One region of the Micromonospora parva genome, then DNA from elsewhere that is predicted to be linked to it. Evidence: riboswitches for the same ligand, from Rfam matches in the RefSeq annotation. Region 1 holds a riboswitch; the other holds the start of a gene.
What was found. A riboswitch is a leader RNA that binds a small molecule or an ion and turns the genes downstream of it on or off. The one in region 1 is predicted to bind cobalamin.

Region 1 (7,652 bases):
CCGGACCCGGAGGGTTTCGACGTTCCCGCCGATCATCGCCGGGTCTGGGACTTCAGCCGCGACGGCGTGCGCCGTTCGTTGGAGGCGAGCCTTCGGCGCACCGGCCTGGACCGGATCGACGTGGTGTACCTGCATGATCCGGACGAGCACTGGAAGCAGGCCGCGTACGAGGCGGTTCCGGCGTTGGTGGAGCTGCGCGAGCAGGGCGTGATCGGTGCCGTCGGTGCCGGCATGAACCAGTCCGCGATGCTGGCCCGGTTCGTGGCGGAGACCGACGTGGACGTGGTGATGTGCGCCGGCCGGTACACGCTGCTGGAGCAGGGCGCGTTGACCGACCTGCTGCCCGCCGCGCAGGAACGCCACGTCGCTGTGGTGGTCGCCGGGGTCTACAACTCCGGGTTGCTGGCCCGGGACATGCCGCCGACCGACGCCGTCTACGACTACCGGCAGGCGCCGGCGGAGGTGATCGACCAGGCCCGCCGGATAGCGCGGGTCTGCCAGGCGTACGGCGTCACGTTGCCCCAGGCGGCGTTGGCGTTCGTCCGTCGCCACCCGGCCGTGGTGTCGACGGTGGTCGGCATGCGTGACGAGGCCCAGGTGACCGAGACCCTGCGCCGAGCCGACGTCGACGTCCCCGATCAGCTCTGGGCGGCCCTGTACGACGAAGGGCTGCTCGACGTGCAGTCGTGAGCGGTCACGAGCGGGCCGTCTCGATGTTCGCGTCGGCGTCGTCGGGCAACCCCTGCAACGACTCCTCCACACCGATCAGGTGGTTGGCCATCCGGGTGCGGGCCCGCTCCGGGTCGCGCGCCACGAGGGCCTTCAGGATCGCCACATGTTCGTCGTGGGTCCGCAGGTCCGCGCCCTCCTCGTGCAGGCTGCGCCAGAGCCGGCCGCGGATGGTGCGCCCGGCGAAGGCCTCGATCAGGCCGACGAGCACCGGATTCTCGGCGTGCACCGCGATGATCCGGTGGAAGGCGATGTCGATCTCCATGATCCGCTCGTGGTCCTGCGGCGACTGGCCGACCAGCCGGGCCGCCTCGTCGAGCAGGTCCCCCGCCTGAGCCAACGCCTCGTCGGTGATCCTGGTGGCCGCCAACCGGGCGGCCTCGCACTCCAGCAGTCGCCGGACGGTGTGGATGTGCCGCGGGTCGCCCTGGCCCTGGAAGTCGACCACGAAACCCATCGGGGCCAGCAGTTGCGGGGCGTCGAGGTTGGTGACGTAGGTGCCGTCGCCCTGGCGGATGTTGACGATGCCGAGGATCGACAGCGCGGACATCCCCTCGCGCAGCGAGCCCCGTGAGACGCCGAGCGACTCGGCGAGGTCCTTCTCGACGGGCAGCCGGTCACCGGGCCTGAACTGCCCTTCGAGGATCATCCGTTTGATGCCGTTGACCACTTCGTCTGTGCGAGACATGCTTCCCCTAGCGGCCGACGGGGGTGGCCTGTCCACCCGCGATCACGTACGCCTCCGGAGATGACACGGTAGTCGGGTCTGCCGCGGCCCAGTAGTGGCCGTCGGGAAACCGGTAGAGCGTGACCGACTCCTGACGCATCCGGGTGGAGTAGCCGGGCTGGCTGGGCAGGACGTATCCGCTTCCCGAGCCGGTGTCACGGATGATGCACGGGTCGGTGAAGTGTTCGTGCAGGTGGTCGACGAACTCGGTGACCCGGTTGGTGAGATCCCCCGAGATCGCCACGTAGTCGAGCACCGAGACGTGTTGGACCATCTCGCACAGCCCGACTCCGCCGGCGTGGGGGCACACCGGGATGTCGAACTTCGCGGCGAGCAGCAGCACGGCGACGATCTCGTTGATGCTGGCCAACCTGCCGGTGTCGAGCTGGCAGAAGTCGATGGCCTCGGCCTGGAACAGCTGCTTGAACATCACCCGGTTGTGGCAGTGCTCGCCGGTGGCCACGCCGATCGGAGCGACGGCACGGCGGACGGCGGCGTGGCCGAGGATGTCGTCGGGGCTGGTCGGCTCCTCGATCCAGAGCGGCTTGAACCGGGCGAGGGCGCTGACCCACTCGATGGCCTGGCCGACATCCCACACCTGGTTGGCGTCGATCATCAGGTTGCGGTCCGGGCCGAGGATCTCCCGGGCGATCGCGCAGCGGCGGATGTCGTCGTCGAGGTTGGCGCCGACCTTGAGCTTGACGTAGCCGTAGCCGCTGTCCACCGCCTCCTGGCACAGCCGGCGCAGCTTGTCGTCGCCGTAGCCGAGCCAGCCCGCCGAGGTGGTGTAGGCGGGGTAGCCGGTCCGGTCGAGTTCGGCGAGGCGGGCGGCCTTCGTGCTCTCCTTGGCGCGCAGGATGGCCAGCGCCTCGTCCCGGGTCAGGGCGTCGGAGAGGTAGCGCAGGTCCGCGATGTCGACGAGTTGCTCGGGGGACATGTCGACGAGCAGTCGCCACAGTGGCTTGTCGGCGACCCGGGCGGCCAGGTCCCACGACGCGTTCAGCACGGCCGCCAGCGACAGGTGGACGACGCCCTTCTCGGGGCCGAGCCAGCGCAGCTGCGAGTCGGAGGTCAGGAGGCGGTAGACAGCGCCCATGTCCGCCGCCATCGTCGCCACGTCCAGGCCCACGAGGCGCTGTGCCTGGTGGACCGCCGCCGCCGCGACGATGTCGTTGCCACGGCCGATGGTGAAGGTCAGCCCGTGCCCCGCGAGCGGCGCGCCCGCGCCGTCGACGCCGTCGGTGTGCAGCACGACGTAGGCCGCCGAGTAGTCGCCGTCCTTGTTCATGGCGTCTGACCCGTCAGCGGTCAGGGAGGTGGGGAAGCGGACGTCCTCGACGGTGACGGCAGTGATCTGCGGCATGCGCTCCTCGCCCGGCTAGGCTAAAGATCAGATGATCACTGGGAGTATACGGACGGCTCGTTGAGCGCGTCAACGTTGTCGATCACTAGGGACACCCAGACATATGATGTTTGTGTCGGCTGTCGACCCACTGGCCACTGTCGACACCGGCGCGGAGAATCGTGCCTCCGTTGCCGGCGCCCTCCGGCGCGGCGCGCGCGGCCCGGGTGGTGACGGTGGTCACCGCGCTGGCCGCCGACACGCCCGAAACCGACATGTGGGGTGTGACAACGGCTCCGTCCCTATATATGGTGTCGAGCGCAGCTGGTTCGGCCGCTCATCCGGCGCGGTCGAGGCAACAGGGAACCCGGTGGAAATCCGGGACTGTCCCGCAGCGGTGAGTGGGAACGACCGCCGTCATCAGCACTGGGCCACCCATCGGCCTGGGAAGCGACGGCCACTAGGAGACCGGCGAGCCCGGTCGTGCCCGCGAGTCCGAAGACCTGCCAGCGCGCCGCGTACCCGAACCCGGGTGCGCGGCGGTCCGAGGCCGCGTGGGACGGCTGACGCCACCTGATCCCACGCCGCGCCGGCGTGGCGTCCGTCGGTGTCTGTCTCCTCGCGTCCGGGCCACCAGGTCTCGAACTCCGAGGAGCGAGTGGTGACAGTCACCCAGGTAGTCCCGGCCGGCGCCGACACGCCCGCGCGGCGGACGCCCATGCGGGTCCGCAAGCGCGACGGCGCGACCGAACCCGTGGACGTGAACAAGATCGTCCGGGCGGTGGAGCGGTGGGCCGACGACCTGACCGACGTCGACCCGATGCGGGTGGCCACCCGCACCATCAGCGGCCTCTACGACGGCGCCACCACCGCCGAACTGGACCGGCTCTCCATCCAGACCGCCGCTGAGATGATCGGTGAGGAGCCGCAGTACTCCCGCCTCGCCGCGCGGCTGCTGGCCGGCTACGTCGACAAGGAGGTACGCCGGCAGGGCATCACCTCGTTCAGCGCGGCGATCCGGGTCGGCCACGCCGAGGGTCTGATCGGTGACGACACCGCCGCGTTCGTCGCCGCACACGCCACGACCCTCGATGCCGCCGTCGACCCGGACGGCGACCGCCGGTTCGAGTACTTCGGCCTGCGCACCGTGTACGACAGGTACCTGCTGCGCCACCCCACCAGCCGACTGGTGCTGGAGACCCCGCAGTACTGGCTGCTGCGGGTGGCCTGCGGCCTGTCCCGTACGGCGGACGAGGCGGTCGGCTTCTACCGACTGATGTCCAGCCTGGCCTACCTGCCCAGCTCACCGACCCTGTTCAACTCCGGGACCCGGCACACCCAGATGTCCTCCTGCTATCTGGTCGACTCCCCGCTCGACGAGTTGGACTCGATCTACGCCCGGTACGCCCAGGTCGCCAACCTGTCCAAGTTCGCCGGTGGCATCGGCATCGCGTACTCCCGGGTCCGCTCCCGCGGCGCGCTGATCCGGGGCACCAACGGGCAGTCCAACGGGATCGTGCCGTGGCTGCGCACCCTGGACGCGAGCGTGGCGGCGGTCAACCAGGGCGGCCGGCGCAAGGGCGCGGCCTGCGTCTACCTGGAGCCGTGGCACCCGGACATCGAGGAGTTCCTGCACCTGCGGGACAACACCGGCGAGGATGCCCGGCGCACCCACAACCTGAACCTGGCCAACTGGATCCCGGACGAGTTCATGCGCCGGGTCGAGGCCGACGAGATGTGGTCGCTGTTCGACCCGCACGAGGTGCCCGAGCTGCCCGACCTGTGGGGGGAGCGGTTCGACGCCGCGTACCGGGAGGCCGAGGCGCAGGGCCGGTACGTGCGGCAGGTCCCGGCGCGGGAGCTGTACGGCACGATGATGCGCACCCTGGCCCAGACCGGCAACGGCTGGATGACCTTCAAGGACGCGTCGAACCGGCTGTGCAACCAGACCGCCGAGCCGGGCAACGTGGTGCACCTGTCCAACCTCTGCACCGAGATCGTCGAGGTGTCCAGCGACGCCGAGACCGCCGTGTGCAACCTGGGCTCGGTGAACCTCGCCGCCCACCTCGGCGACGGCGGCATCGACTGGGAGCGGCTGCGCGCCACGGTGCGGACCGCGGTGACCTTCCTCGACCGGGTCATCGACATCAACTACTACCCGACCGCGCAGGCGGCGGCGAGCAACCCCCGCTGGCGGCCGGTCGGGCTCGGGCTGATGGGCCTGCAGGACGTCTTCTTCGCACTGCGGCTGCCCTTCGACTCGCCGGCCGCCCGGGAGCTGTCCACCCGGATCAGCGAGGAGCTGTACCTGACCGCGCTGGAGACCTCCGCCGACCTGGCCCGCGACTTCGGCGCGCACCCGGCGTACCCGCAGACCCGGGCCGCGCGGGGCCAGCTCCAGCCCGACCTGTGGGGTGTCGAGGGTACGCAGACGGCCCGCTGGGATGCCCTGCGCGAGCGGGTCGAGGCGCACGGGCTGCGTAACTCGCTGCTGGTGGCGGTCGCGCCGACCGCGACCATCGCCTCGATCGCCGGGTGCTACGAGTGCATCGAGCCGCAGGTGTCCAACCTGTTCAAGCGCGAAACCCTGTCGGGGGAGTTCCTTCAGGTCAACACCGCTCTGGTACGCGAGCTGAAGGCCCGCGGTCTGTGGACCGAGCGGATCCGTTCGGCGATCAAGCGGGCCGAGGGGTCGGTGCAGGACATCGCCGAGCTGCCGGCCGGCGTACGGGAGTTGTTCCGCACCGCGTGGGAGCTGCCGCAGCGGGCGTTGATCGACCTGGCCGCCGCCCGCGCCCCGTTCATCGACCAGTCCCAGTCGCTGAACCTGTTCCTGGCCGCACCGACCATCGGCAAGCTCTCCTCGATGTACCTGTACGCCTGGAAGGCCGGCCTGAAGACCACGTACTACCTGCGCTCGCGCCCCGCCACCCGGATCCAGCAGGCCACCGTCGGCGCTGTCTCGCCCGTCGCCGTCGACGCGGAGGCGTTGGCCTGCTCGCTGGAGAACCCCGAGTCGTGCGAGGCCTGCCAGTGAACCCCGCCGACGCCACCACCACCGACACGAGGACCACGCACATGCTGCTCGACCCCGGGATGGACCTCACCCTGCGCCCGATGCGCTACCCGCACTTCTTCGACCGGTTCCGCGACGCCATCCGCAACACCTGGACCGTGGAGGAGGTCGACCTGCACGCCGACCTCGCCGACCTGGACAAACTGTCGCCGGCCGAACGGCACCTGGTCAGCCGCCTGGTGGCGTTCTTCGCCACCGGCGACACGATCGTCGCCAACAACCTGGTGCTCAACCTCTACCAGCACGTCAACAGCCCCGAGGGCCGCCTCTACCTGTCCCGGCAGCTGTTCGAGGAGGCGGTGCACGTCCAGTTCTACCTCAACCTGCTCGACACGTACGTGCCCGACGAGACCGAACGTTTCGAGGCCTTCGCGGCGATCGAGAACATCCCCTCGATCCGGCGCAAGGCCGAGTTCTGCTTCCGCTGGATCGACTCGCTGGGCGACCTGCGGGAGCTGCGGACCCGCGACGACCGGCGGACGTTCCTGCTGAACCTGATCTGCTTCGCCGCCTGCATCGAAGGGTTGTTCTTCTACGGCGCGTTCGCCTACGTCTACTTCCTGCGCTCGCGCGGCCTGTTGCACGGCCTCGCCTCCGGCACCAACTGGGTGTTCCGCGACGAGTCCATGCACATGGCGTTCGCGTTCGACGTCGTCGACACCGTCCGTGCCGAGGAGCCGGACCTGTTCGACGACGACCTCGCCGACCAGGTCCGGCAGATGCTCACCGAGGCCGTCGAGTGTGAGGTGCAGTTCGCCGAGGACCTGTTGGGTCGCGGCGTGCCCGGTCTGACCCTGGCCGACATGCGGGAGTATCTCCAGCACGTCGCCGACCGCCGCCTCGCCCAGCTCGGCATCCCGGCGCACTACGGGTCGAGCAACCCGTTCGGGTTCATGGAGTTGCAGGACGTCCAGGAGCTGTCCAACTTCTTCGAGCGGCGGGTGTCGGCGTACCAGGTCGGGGTGAGCGGCACCGTCGCCTTCGACGACGATTTCTAGGCGGCAACCGATCCGGGGGCCTGGCGTCGCTTGGTGAGCCACCGCATCACGTGCAGGGGGTGCGACGCCGGGTCCTGGATCGGGTGGAAGACGTGTTCGACAACGCCGTCGGCAATGATCAACGTCAGCCGCTCGTAGAGTGTCATGTCGCCAGCGGTACGGGTCGGCAGGCGCAGCGCGGCGGCCAGGGTCAGCCTCGGGTCGGGGATCAGCGGGTAGGGCAGCCGCAGCCGGTGCGCGAGTTCCCGCTGGTAGCCGGTCGACTGGGCGGACAGTCCGTACACCCGGGCGGCGCCGGCGGCGCGCAGCTCCGCGTGGTGGTCGCGGAACCAGGCGGCCTGCTCGGTGCTGCCCCGGGCGCCGTGGATCTCCAACAGCCCGTTGGGCAGGTCGACGCCCGGTCGCCCGGTCAGCGGGTAGACGAAGATGACGGTGCGTCCGGCGCCGAGCGCGCCAAGGTCGACCGGGCGGCCGTCGGTGCCGTAGAAGGACAGCTGTGGCATCGTGGCGCCGACCAGCCCGGTGGGGTCGGCGCCCTCCACCTGACTGCCGGGTACGACCTGGGTCGCGGCGGCGTCGAGGCGCGCGTCCAACGCGTCGCGCTGGGCGGTCAACCTGCCGATCCGTTCCTGCAGGTTGGTGATGGTGCTGCGGTACGTGGCCACCGCCGCCGCGCACACGTCGGTGTCGTCGGCACCCCCGGCGATCGACTCGACGAACGGGCGGGTCTCCTCGACGGTCAGGCCGAGCGCCATCAGCTCGCGGATCTGGGCGACCAGC
Region 2 (7,652 bases), on a different contig from region 1:
CGCGGGGCGGAACAGGGCCCCACCGCCGTGTACCTCCGCCCAGGACGCCAGGTCGTCGGGGGTGCTGACCCGGTCGAGGGGCGCGTCGGCCGGCGGGGCGGCCGGTTGCCGCTGGATCCACTGCGCGTCGAAGAGCACCCGGAAGCCGTATCCGGACAGGTCGAGATCGGCGAAGCTGTCCTTCACCGTCGCGCCGGGCCCCGCGTCCAACCGCGCCAGCAGGGCCTCGGCGTCGACGCCCGGGCGCAGGGTGACCGCGTCCGGGTACCACTGTGGCGACCGGCGCGGGACCGACCAGGCGTCGGCGTCGGTACGGCCGGGCAGCCCGTGGCTGCCGCAGACGATGTCGCACCACTCGGCGTTGTTGCGGGCCGCCGCCACCCGCTCGTCGTCCCGCACGCCAGCAGCCTAGGCGGCCCGGGTGCCGCTCACCGCGCGTAGGTCAGGTCCATCGTGTCGGTGTGCCCGGACCAGCTCAGGTCGAGGCGCCAGCAACCGGCCCGCGGCAGGTCGATGATCGACGGACCGGGACCGCCGGGGACCTCCCGGATCACCTGCGTGTCGGTGCCGTCCAACCTCGCGGTGATCACCAGGGTTGCCGGTGCGACCGGGTCTGGCGAGGTCGTGACGGCGCGGGCCACCCAGAGGATCTTGTTGTTCGACCCGTCGTCGCGGACCTGCCGCAGCGGATGGGCGAACAGCACCGCCACGATGTCCCCCTTCGCGCCGAAGACGTGCGGAACCCGCGCGTCCCCGCTGAATCCGGCGTCCGCCCAGTCCGGCAGCGGCCCGGTCTCGACCCGCGAGCCGCAGCCCGTCGCGGCGCTCGCCGTGGTGGCGGCGGTGGTGGCCGTGGTGGCGCTCGCCGTGGCGGCGGTCGTGGCAGCCGGTGCGGCCGACCCGCCGCTGGTCGTGGCCGTGCACCCCGCCAACAGGACCACCGATGACACCAGCGTCAACCTGCCCCGTGAACCCATCAGTGCTCCTCCGGTACACCGGCCGCCACCTCGGGCTGGAACAGACCGGGCGACGGCGAATCGTCGTGTCTTCAGGACACCGCCCGGGCCGGCCCGGTTCCCTCAGCGCAGCGAGCGGGCGATCTCGATCGCCTCGGCCCTGGTGAGGTGGCCCTCCAGCCGGTAGCTCACCTCGTTGTCCTGCCAGATCAGGGTCGAGGCGGCCAGCCGGGCGGTCTCCCGGCGGATCCCACCCGCCCGGTCCACGTAGGACAGCACGTGTGGGCCGTCGACCCACACGGCGAAGTCGCCGTTGACCTGGACCCAGTTCGCGCCCGGCGGCGTGACCTCCTTGTGGAAGGCCAGGTCGAGGTGACCGTCGAACGCGTCGACGCGCAGCGCGCCCCCGTCGTAGAGCAGCGTCGCCACCCGGTACCTGCCGGTGGCGTCCGGATCGGCGACCAGCACCCGCTCGGGTGGGCCCAGCTTCGCCGGCAGGCGGATCGGAAACCGTACCGCCCGCTGCGCCTCGTCCAGGGCGACGACCCGCTGCCCGGGTAACGGCGACGCGGTGGCACCGGGCGGTGTCGGTGCGGGCGCGGTGGCGATGCTGACACCGGCGAAGCGCAGCAGCCCGGTGACAACGTCGGCGATGGCGGCCCGGGTCGGCGGCAACACCGCCACCAGCAGGGTGACGAGCGCCACCGCGGCGAGCGAACGCCACCGGCGCCGCCGGGGCGCGGGCGTGCTGAGTCGTACGCGGACGCGGGCGCTCACGTCGGGCGGATCGGGTGTGTCCAGCCAGGTGGACAGGTCCCGCAGTTCCCGTTCGAGGTCACCCATGTCGGACCTCCTCCCGGTCGAGCAGGGTGCGAAGCTTCGCCAGCGCCCTGGAGGTGCGCGACTTCACAGTGCCCCGGGGCCAGCCCAGCGTCGCCACCGTCTCCTCCTCGCTGAGATCGAGGAAGAACCGGCAGACGATCACCTCGCGGTCGCGTACCGGCAGTTGCCGTAGGGCCCGCACCAGCGACGCCCGGCGCTCCCCGGCGAGGACCGCGCCGACAGCGTCGTCCTCGGCGACCTCGGACGTGGGGTCCGCTGCCGCCGCCCGCAGCACGAGCCCGTCGCGCCGGCCCCGGGAGCGGTGCAGGTTGCGGGTCTCGTTGGCGACGATCGCCAGCAGCCACGACCGGAAGGACGCCTCGCCCCGGTAACGGGACAGCTTCCGGTACGCCTTCACGAACGCCTCCTGGATGACGTCCTCGGAGTCCGAGCCGGCACCGAGCAGCACCGCCGTCCGGTACGCGGACGCGGTGTGCCGGGTGACCAGGAGGTCGTACGCCTCCAGGTCACCGGCGCGAGCACGGGTGACGAGCGCCTCGTCGTCCAGGGCAGCCTCCGTTCGCATCACCCACATGACACCGCCCACCCGCCGCGGGTTCCACAGGGATTTCCGACCCGGATCAGCTCTCTCCCACCGGGCGTGCAGCCTATTGCCAGGAATCGGTGCTGCACTGGAGGGGCGTCGAGGAGAGGGGCGGGGCATGAGCTGGTTCAGTCGCCGGTCACGGGGTGCCGAGACGACCCCGACGAAGCTGGACCGGGAGGCGACCCGCGACGACCTCGCGGCGCTGGAGGCGTTCGTCGCCAGCCGGCGCGGGGTGGAGTTCTACCTGGAGCCGGAGACGACCGCCACGGACACCACGGTCGTGGCGATCGCCCACGACGGCGAGTGGATCCGTCGTCGTACCGGAACGCCCCGCGCGGCCGGGGCCATCGCCCGCAAGCACGCGGTGCCGTTGTACGAGGCGGCGCGCACCGGCTACCCGGAGCGGATGCGGGCGTGGAGTCGGGCCCACCCGGAACGTCACGCCCGCTGAGGTCAGGCGGCCTCGACGGCTGACCGGGCCTGCTCAGCCGTCATCGGCTCGGCGTGGCTGGAGACGTACCACAGGTAGTCGTCCCAGAGCAGTCGGCGGACCAGGTCCAGGTCGGGGCCGTCGTCGGGTCGGCGCAGGTGTGCCGGCGGCGGGTAGAAGCAGTCGCCGAGCAGCATGACGCCCGAGTCCGGCACCAGCACGACCGTCGAATCTGGGGCGTGGCCGCCGCCGACGTGCCGTAACCCGACGCCCACCGACAACTCGTCGACATCGGTGAAGGTCCGGGTTGGCGGCAGGATGGTGAAGTCCGCCCAGGAATCCATCGCACGGGCTCGCGCCCGGAAGCTCGGGCCGAGGCGGGGGTCGGCGCGTACCCGCTCGTCCAGATAGTGGTGACTCCAGGGCCGGGCAGCCTCAGCGCGTAGCAGCGGCACCGCCGTCTCGTGTCCGACGATCTCCACGCCGGGCCAGGCGCAAGCGCCCCAGACGTGGTCCCAGTGGTGGTGGGTGTAGACCAGCCAGCGGGGCCGTGGCAGCCCGGCTGCGGCGAGCGCGGCCTGGATCGCGCGGGCGTGCGTGGGGCTCTGCCCGGCGTCGATCATCACACTGCCGCGCTCGTCGGCCACGACGGCGACGCCGGCCTGGACCGCCTCGGGGTCGGGGTCGCCTGGACAGACCCAGACACGGCCGGCCAGGTGGTGGAACTGTGGGACGGCCATGGTGATCGATCTCCGACATTGATCGCGGTTCGCCGCTGTGGCGGTGCCGATCCTAGGTCAGCACGCCGTCGGGCACCGTCCTGCCGGACGATCGGCGCAGGCCAGGATGGGTTCGGCGGTCCTTTGCTCTGCTGCCCTGTACGCACCGGCGACGCCCCGTGCCTGGTGCACATAGGGCAGCAGAGCAAAGGGCGTCGCGCATCGATCTGGGGCGTCGCGAGGCGCGGAGCCGCATTCACGCCGATCGGCGAGGCTCGATCGGTGGTGTCCGGCTGGTGGGGCTGGACTGGCGTTGACCGGCGGCGCGGGGGTGTGGCAGCATTCGCAGCCTGACGGCAGTGAAGGAAGTCGGTGCGAATCCGACGCGGTCCCGCCACTGTCACCGGGGAGCGATCCCCCCTCGTGAGTCACGGCCGTGTGTCTGCGGTTGGAAGGCCGGGGGAGAGCGTCGATCCGGAAGCCAGGATACTTCGGCCGTCGGGACGTACCCCAGGGCGTGGACACCCGAGGAGGACCCGATGACGCATGGCGTCTCTGTGACCGACGATCACCGTCGCGAACCGAGCGGCGGACGCCCCGCCGCGCCCCGCCCCGGCCGCACTGACGCGCCGGCATCCGCACGCTCCCGCGCCGTTCACCGCTGAGTTCCCCACCGCGCCACCCGTCGCCGTCGGCCCCGCGCCGGTGAGCCGCCCGGGTCGCGGTGCCTGCTGAACCCCGCGCCCATCCCACGTCGCCAGCTCGCATCGGCGAGCGCGTCGACGTTACTTCCCGGAGCCTGCCGTGCGCATCCTGCTGCTCTCCACCGCCGACACCGACCTGCTGGCCGCCCGCGCCAGCGGCGCCGACTACCGGTTGGCCAACCCCGCGCGGGTCACCGTCGACGAGGTGCCCGCCCTGCTCGACGGGGTCGCCCTCGTCGTCGTACGCCTGCTCGGCGGTCGGCAGGCGTGGCCGGACGGCCTCGCCGCGGTGCTCGCGACCGGCGTGCCGACGGTGGTGCTCGGCGGCGAGGCGACACCCGACGCGGAGCTGATGGCCAGCTCCACCGTGCCGTCCGGTGTCGCGACCCAGGCGCTGGCGTACCTGGTCGAGGGCGGCCCGGACAACCTGGGGCAGTTGGCGCGGTTCCTTTCCGACACGGTGCTGCTCACCGGTGAGGGGTTCGCCCCGCCCGCGCGCACCCCGGCGTACGGGGTGCACGGCGCGCACCTGGCCGACCCGTACCGGCCCACAGTGGGGATCGTCTTCTACCGGGCACACGCGTTGGCCGGCAACACCGGCTTCATCGACGTGCTGGTCGAGGCGGTCCGGGCGGCCGGCGGCAACCCGCTGCCGATCTTCTGCGGCTCCCTGCGCGGGCTGACCGCCGACGCCGGCCCGCTCGGGCTCTTCGCCCGCTGTGACGCGCTGCTGGTCACCGTGCTCGCGGCTGGCGGTGCGGTCGCCGCCGACGCCTCCGGCGGCGGCGACGAGGACGCCTGGGACGTCGGCGTCCTGGCCGCCCTGGACGTGCCGATCATCCAGGCGCTCTGTCTCACCAGCACCCGGGCGCAGTGGGCCGACAGCGACGCCGGGCTGTCCCCGTTGGACGCCGCCATGCAGGTGGCCATCCCCGAGTTCGACGGCCGGATCGTCACCGTGCCGTTCTCGTTCAAGCAGGTCGACGCCGACGGGCTCTCGGTCTACGCCGCCGATCCCGAGCGGGCCGCCCGGGTCGCCGGGATCGCGGTGCGCCACGCCCGGCTGCGGTACGTGCCGGCCGCCGACAAGCGCGTCGCCGTGGTGCTCAGCTCGTACCCGACGAAGCACTCCCGGGTCGGCAACGCGGTCGGCCTGGACACCCCGGCGTCGGCGGTGCGGTTGTTCGCCGCGCTCGCGGACGCCGGCTACCACCTGGGCGACGGCCCGGTGCCCACCGACGGCGACGCGCTGATCCACGCGCTGATCGCCGCCGGTGGCCACGACGTGGAGTGGCTCACCCCCGAGCAGTTGGCCGGCGCCGAGGCCCGGATACCGGGGCAGACCTACCGGCGTTGGTTCGACCAGGTCCCGGCCGAGCTGCGGGAGCGGATCAGGGAACACTGGGGTGAGCCGCCCGGCGAGCTGTACACCGACGGCGACGACATCGTGCTCGCCGGGCTGCGCTTCGGCAACGTGGTGCTGCTGATCCAGCCGCCGCGCGGCTTCGGGGAGAACCCGATCGCGATATACCACGACCCGGACCTGCCGCCGAGTCACCACTACCTGGCCGCGTACCGCTGGTTGACCGCGCCGGTCGCGGACGGCGGCTTCGGCGCGGACGCCGTGGTGCACCTGGGCAAGCACGGCACCCTGGAGTGGCTGCCCGGCAAGGGCCTCGGCCTGGCCGCCGACTGCGCGCCCGACGCGGTCCTCGGCGACCTGCCGCTGGTGTACCCGTTCATCGTCAACGACCCCGGTGAGGGCACCCAGGCCAAGCGGCGGGCGCACGCCGTGGTCGTCGACCACCTGGTCCCGCCGATGGCCCGCGCCGAGACCTACGGCGACCTGGCCAAACTGGAGCAACTGCTCGACGAGTACGCCACCGTGCAGGCCCTCGACCCGGCCAAGGTGCCCACCGTGCGGGCCCAGATCTGGGACCTGGTGCGCGCCGCCGAGCTGCACCACGACCTGCACGCCGAGGCGATGCCCGACCCGGACGACTTCGACGACTTCGTGCTGCACCTCGACGGGTACCTCTGCGAGGTCAAGGACGTGCAGATCCGCGACGGGCTGCACATCCTCGCCGACGCGCCCACCGGCGAGGCACGGGTCAACCTGGTCCTGGCGGTGCTGCGCGCCCCGCAGATCTGGGGCGGCGCCCGCGCACTGCCCGGCCTGCGGCAGGCCCTCGCCGTCGCGTTCGGGCTCGACGAGCAGGAACTGCTCGCGACGCCGGGACAGCGACTGGCGCTGCCCACGGCGCTCACCGACGTGGTGGACGGGCCGGCCGGCACCGCCGCCGACGCGATCGACCTCATCGAAGCGCTCGCGCGGCGGCTGGTCGTCGGCATGGAGACCCAGGGCTGGGCAGTGGACGCCGTCGACGCCGTGGTGGCGGAGGTGACTGGGCAACCGATCCCGGACGCCGCCGCGGTGCTGCGCTTCGCCGCCACCGAGCTGGTGCCCCGCCTGGACCGGACCACCGACGAGCTGACCCACACCCTCGGCGCGCTCGACGGGAGGTTCGTGCCGCCCGGCCCGTCCGGCTCACCCACCCGGGGCCTGGTCAACGTGCTGCCCACCGGCCGCAACTTCTACTCCGTCGACCCGAAGGCCATCCCCAGCCGCAACGCCTGGGACGTCGGGGTGGCCCTCGCCGACTCGCTGCTGGCCCGGCACCTCGCCGACACCGGCGGGTACCCCCGATCGGTGGGGTTGACAGTGTGGGGCACCAGCGCCATGCGGACCCAGGGTGACGACATCGCCGAGGTGCTCGCGTTGCTGGGCTGCCGGCCGGTCTGGGACGACAGGTCCCGGCGGGTCACCGGCATCGAGGTGGTGCCGACCGCCGAGCTGGACCGGCCGCGCGTCGACGTCACGGTGCGCATCTCCGGTTTCTTCCGCGACGCGTTCCCGCACGTCGTGGCGCTGCTCGACGACGCCGTCCGGCGGGTCGCCGCCCTGGACGAGCCGGACGAGGAGAACTACCTGCGCGCGCACGTCGCCGCCGACCTCGCCGAGCACGGCGACGAGCGGCGGGCCACCGCCCGGATCTTCGGCTCCAAGCCCGGCGCGTACGGGGCGGGGCTGCTGCCCCTGATCGACGCCCGCACCTGGCGCAGCGACGCCGACCTGGCCGAGGTGTACGCGGTGTGGGGCGGCTACGCGTACGGCCGGGGCCTGGACGGGCGGGAGGCGCGCGCCGACATGGAACGCTCGTTCGCCCGGATCGCGGTGGCGGTGAAGAACCAGGACACCCGCGAGCACGACATCGTCGACTCCGACGACTACTTCCAGTACCACGGCGGGATGGTGGCGATGGTCCGCCACCTCACCGGCACGTCACCGGCGGCGTACGTGGGTGACTCGGCGATGCCGCACGACGTGCGCACCCGCACGTTGGGCGAGGAGAC

Region 2: another riboswitch for cobalamin. It lies ahead of cobN (cobaltochelatase subunit CobN); the one in region 1 lies ahead of AB0C03_RS30845 (ribonucleoside-diphosphate reductase subunit alpha).

What each region holds. Positions count from the first base shown of each region.
Region 1 covers NZ_JBEZFX010000018.1:7,043-14,694, forward strand. Annotated here, with positions in the region: gene AB0C03_RS30830 (aldo/keto reductase) at 1-690, shown strand, start outside; gene AB0C03_RS30835 (FadR/GntR family transcriptional regulator) at 695-1,417, opposite strand; gene AB0C03_RS30840 (enolase C-terminal domain-like protein) at 1,425-2,819, opposite strand; cobalamin riboswitch at 3,107-3,323, shown strand; gene AB0C03_RS30845 (ribonucleoside-diphosphate reductase subunit alpha) at 3,517-5,835, shown strand; gene AB0C03_RS30850 (ribonucleotide-diphosphate reductase subunit beta) at 5,877-6,872, shown strand; gene AB0C03_RS30855 (MerR family transcriptional regulator) at 6,869-7,652, opposite strand, start outside.
Region 2 covers NZ_JBEZFX010000002.1:295,905-303,556, forward strand. Annotated here, with positions in the region: gene AB0C03_RS06565 (hypothetical protein) at 1-399, opposite strand, end outside; gene AB0C03_RS06570 (hypothetical protein) at 429-977, opposite strand; gene AB0C03_RS06575 (hypothetical protein) at 1,080-1,799, opposite strand; gene AB0C03_RS06580 (RNA polymerase sigma factor) at 1,792-2,364, opposite strand; gene AB0C03_RS06585 (hypothetical protein) at 2,501-2,836, shown strand; gene AB0C03_RS06590 (MBL fold metallo-hydrolase) at 2,839-3,555, opposite strand; cobalamin riboswitch at 3,872-4,048, shown strand; gene cobN (cobaltochelatase subunit CobN) at 4,339-7,652, shown strand, end outside.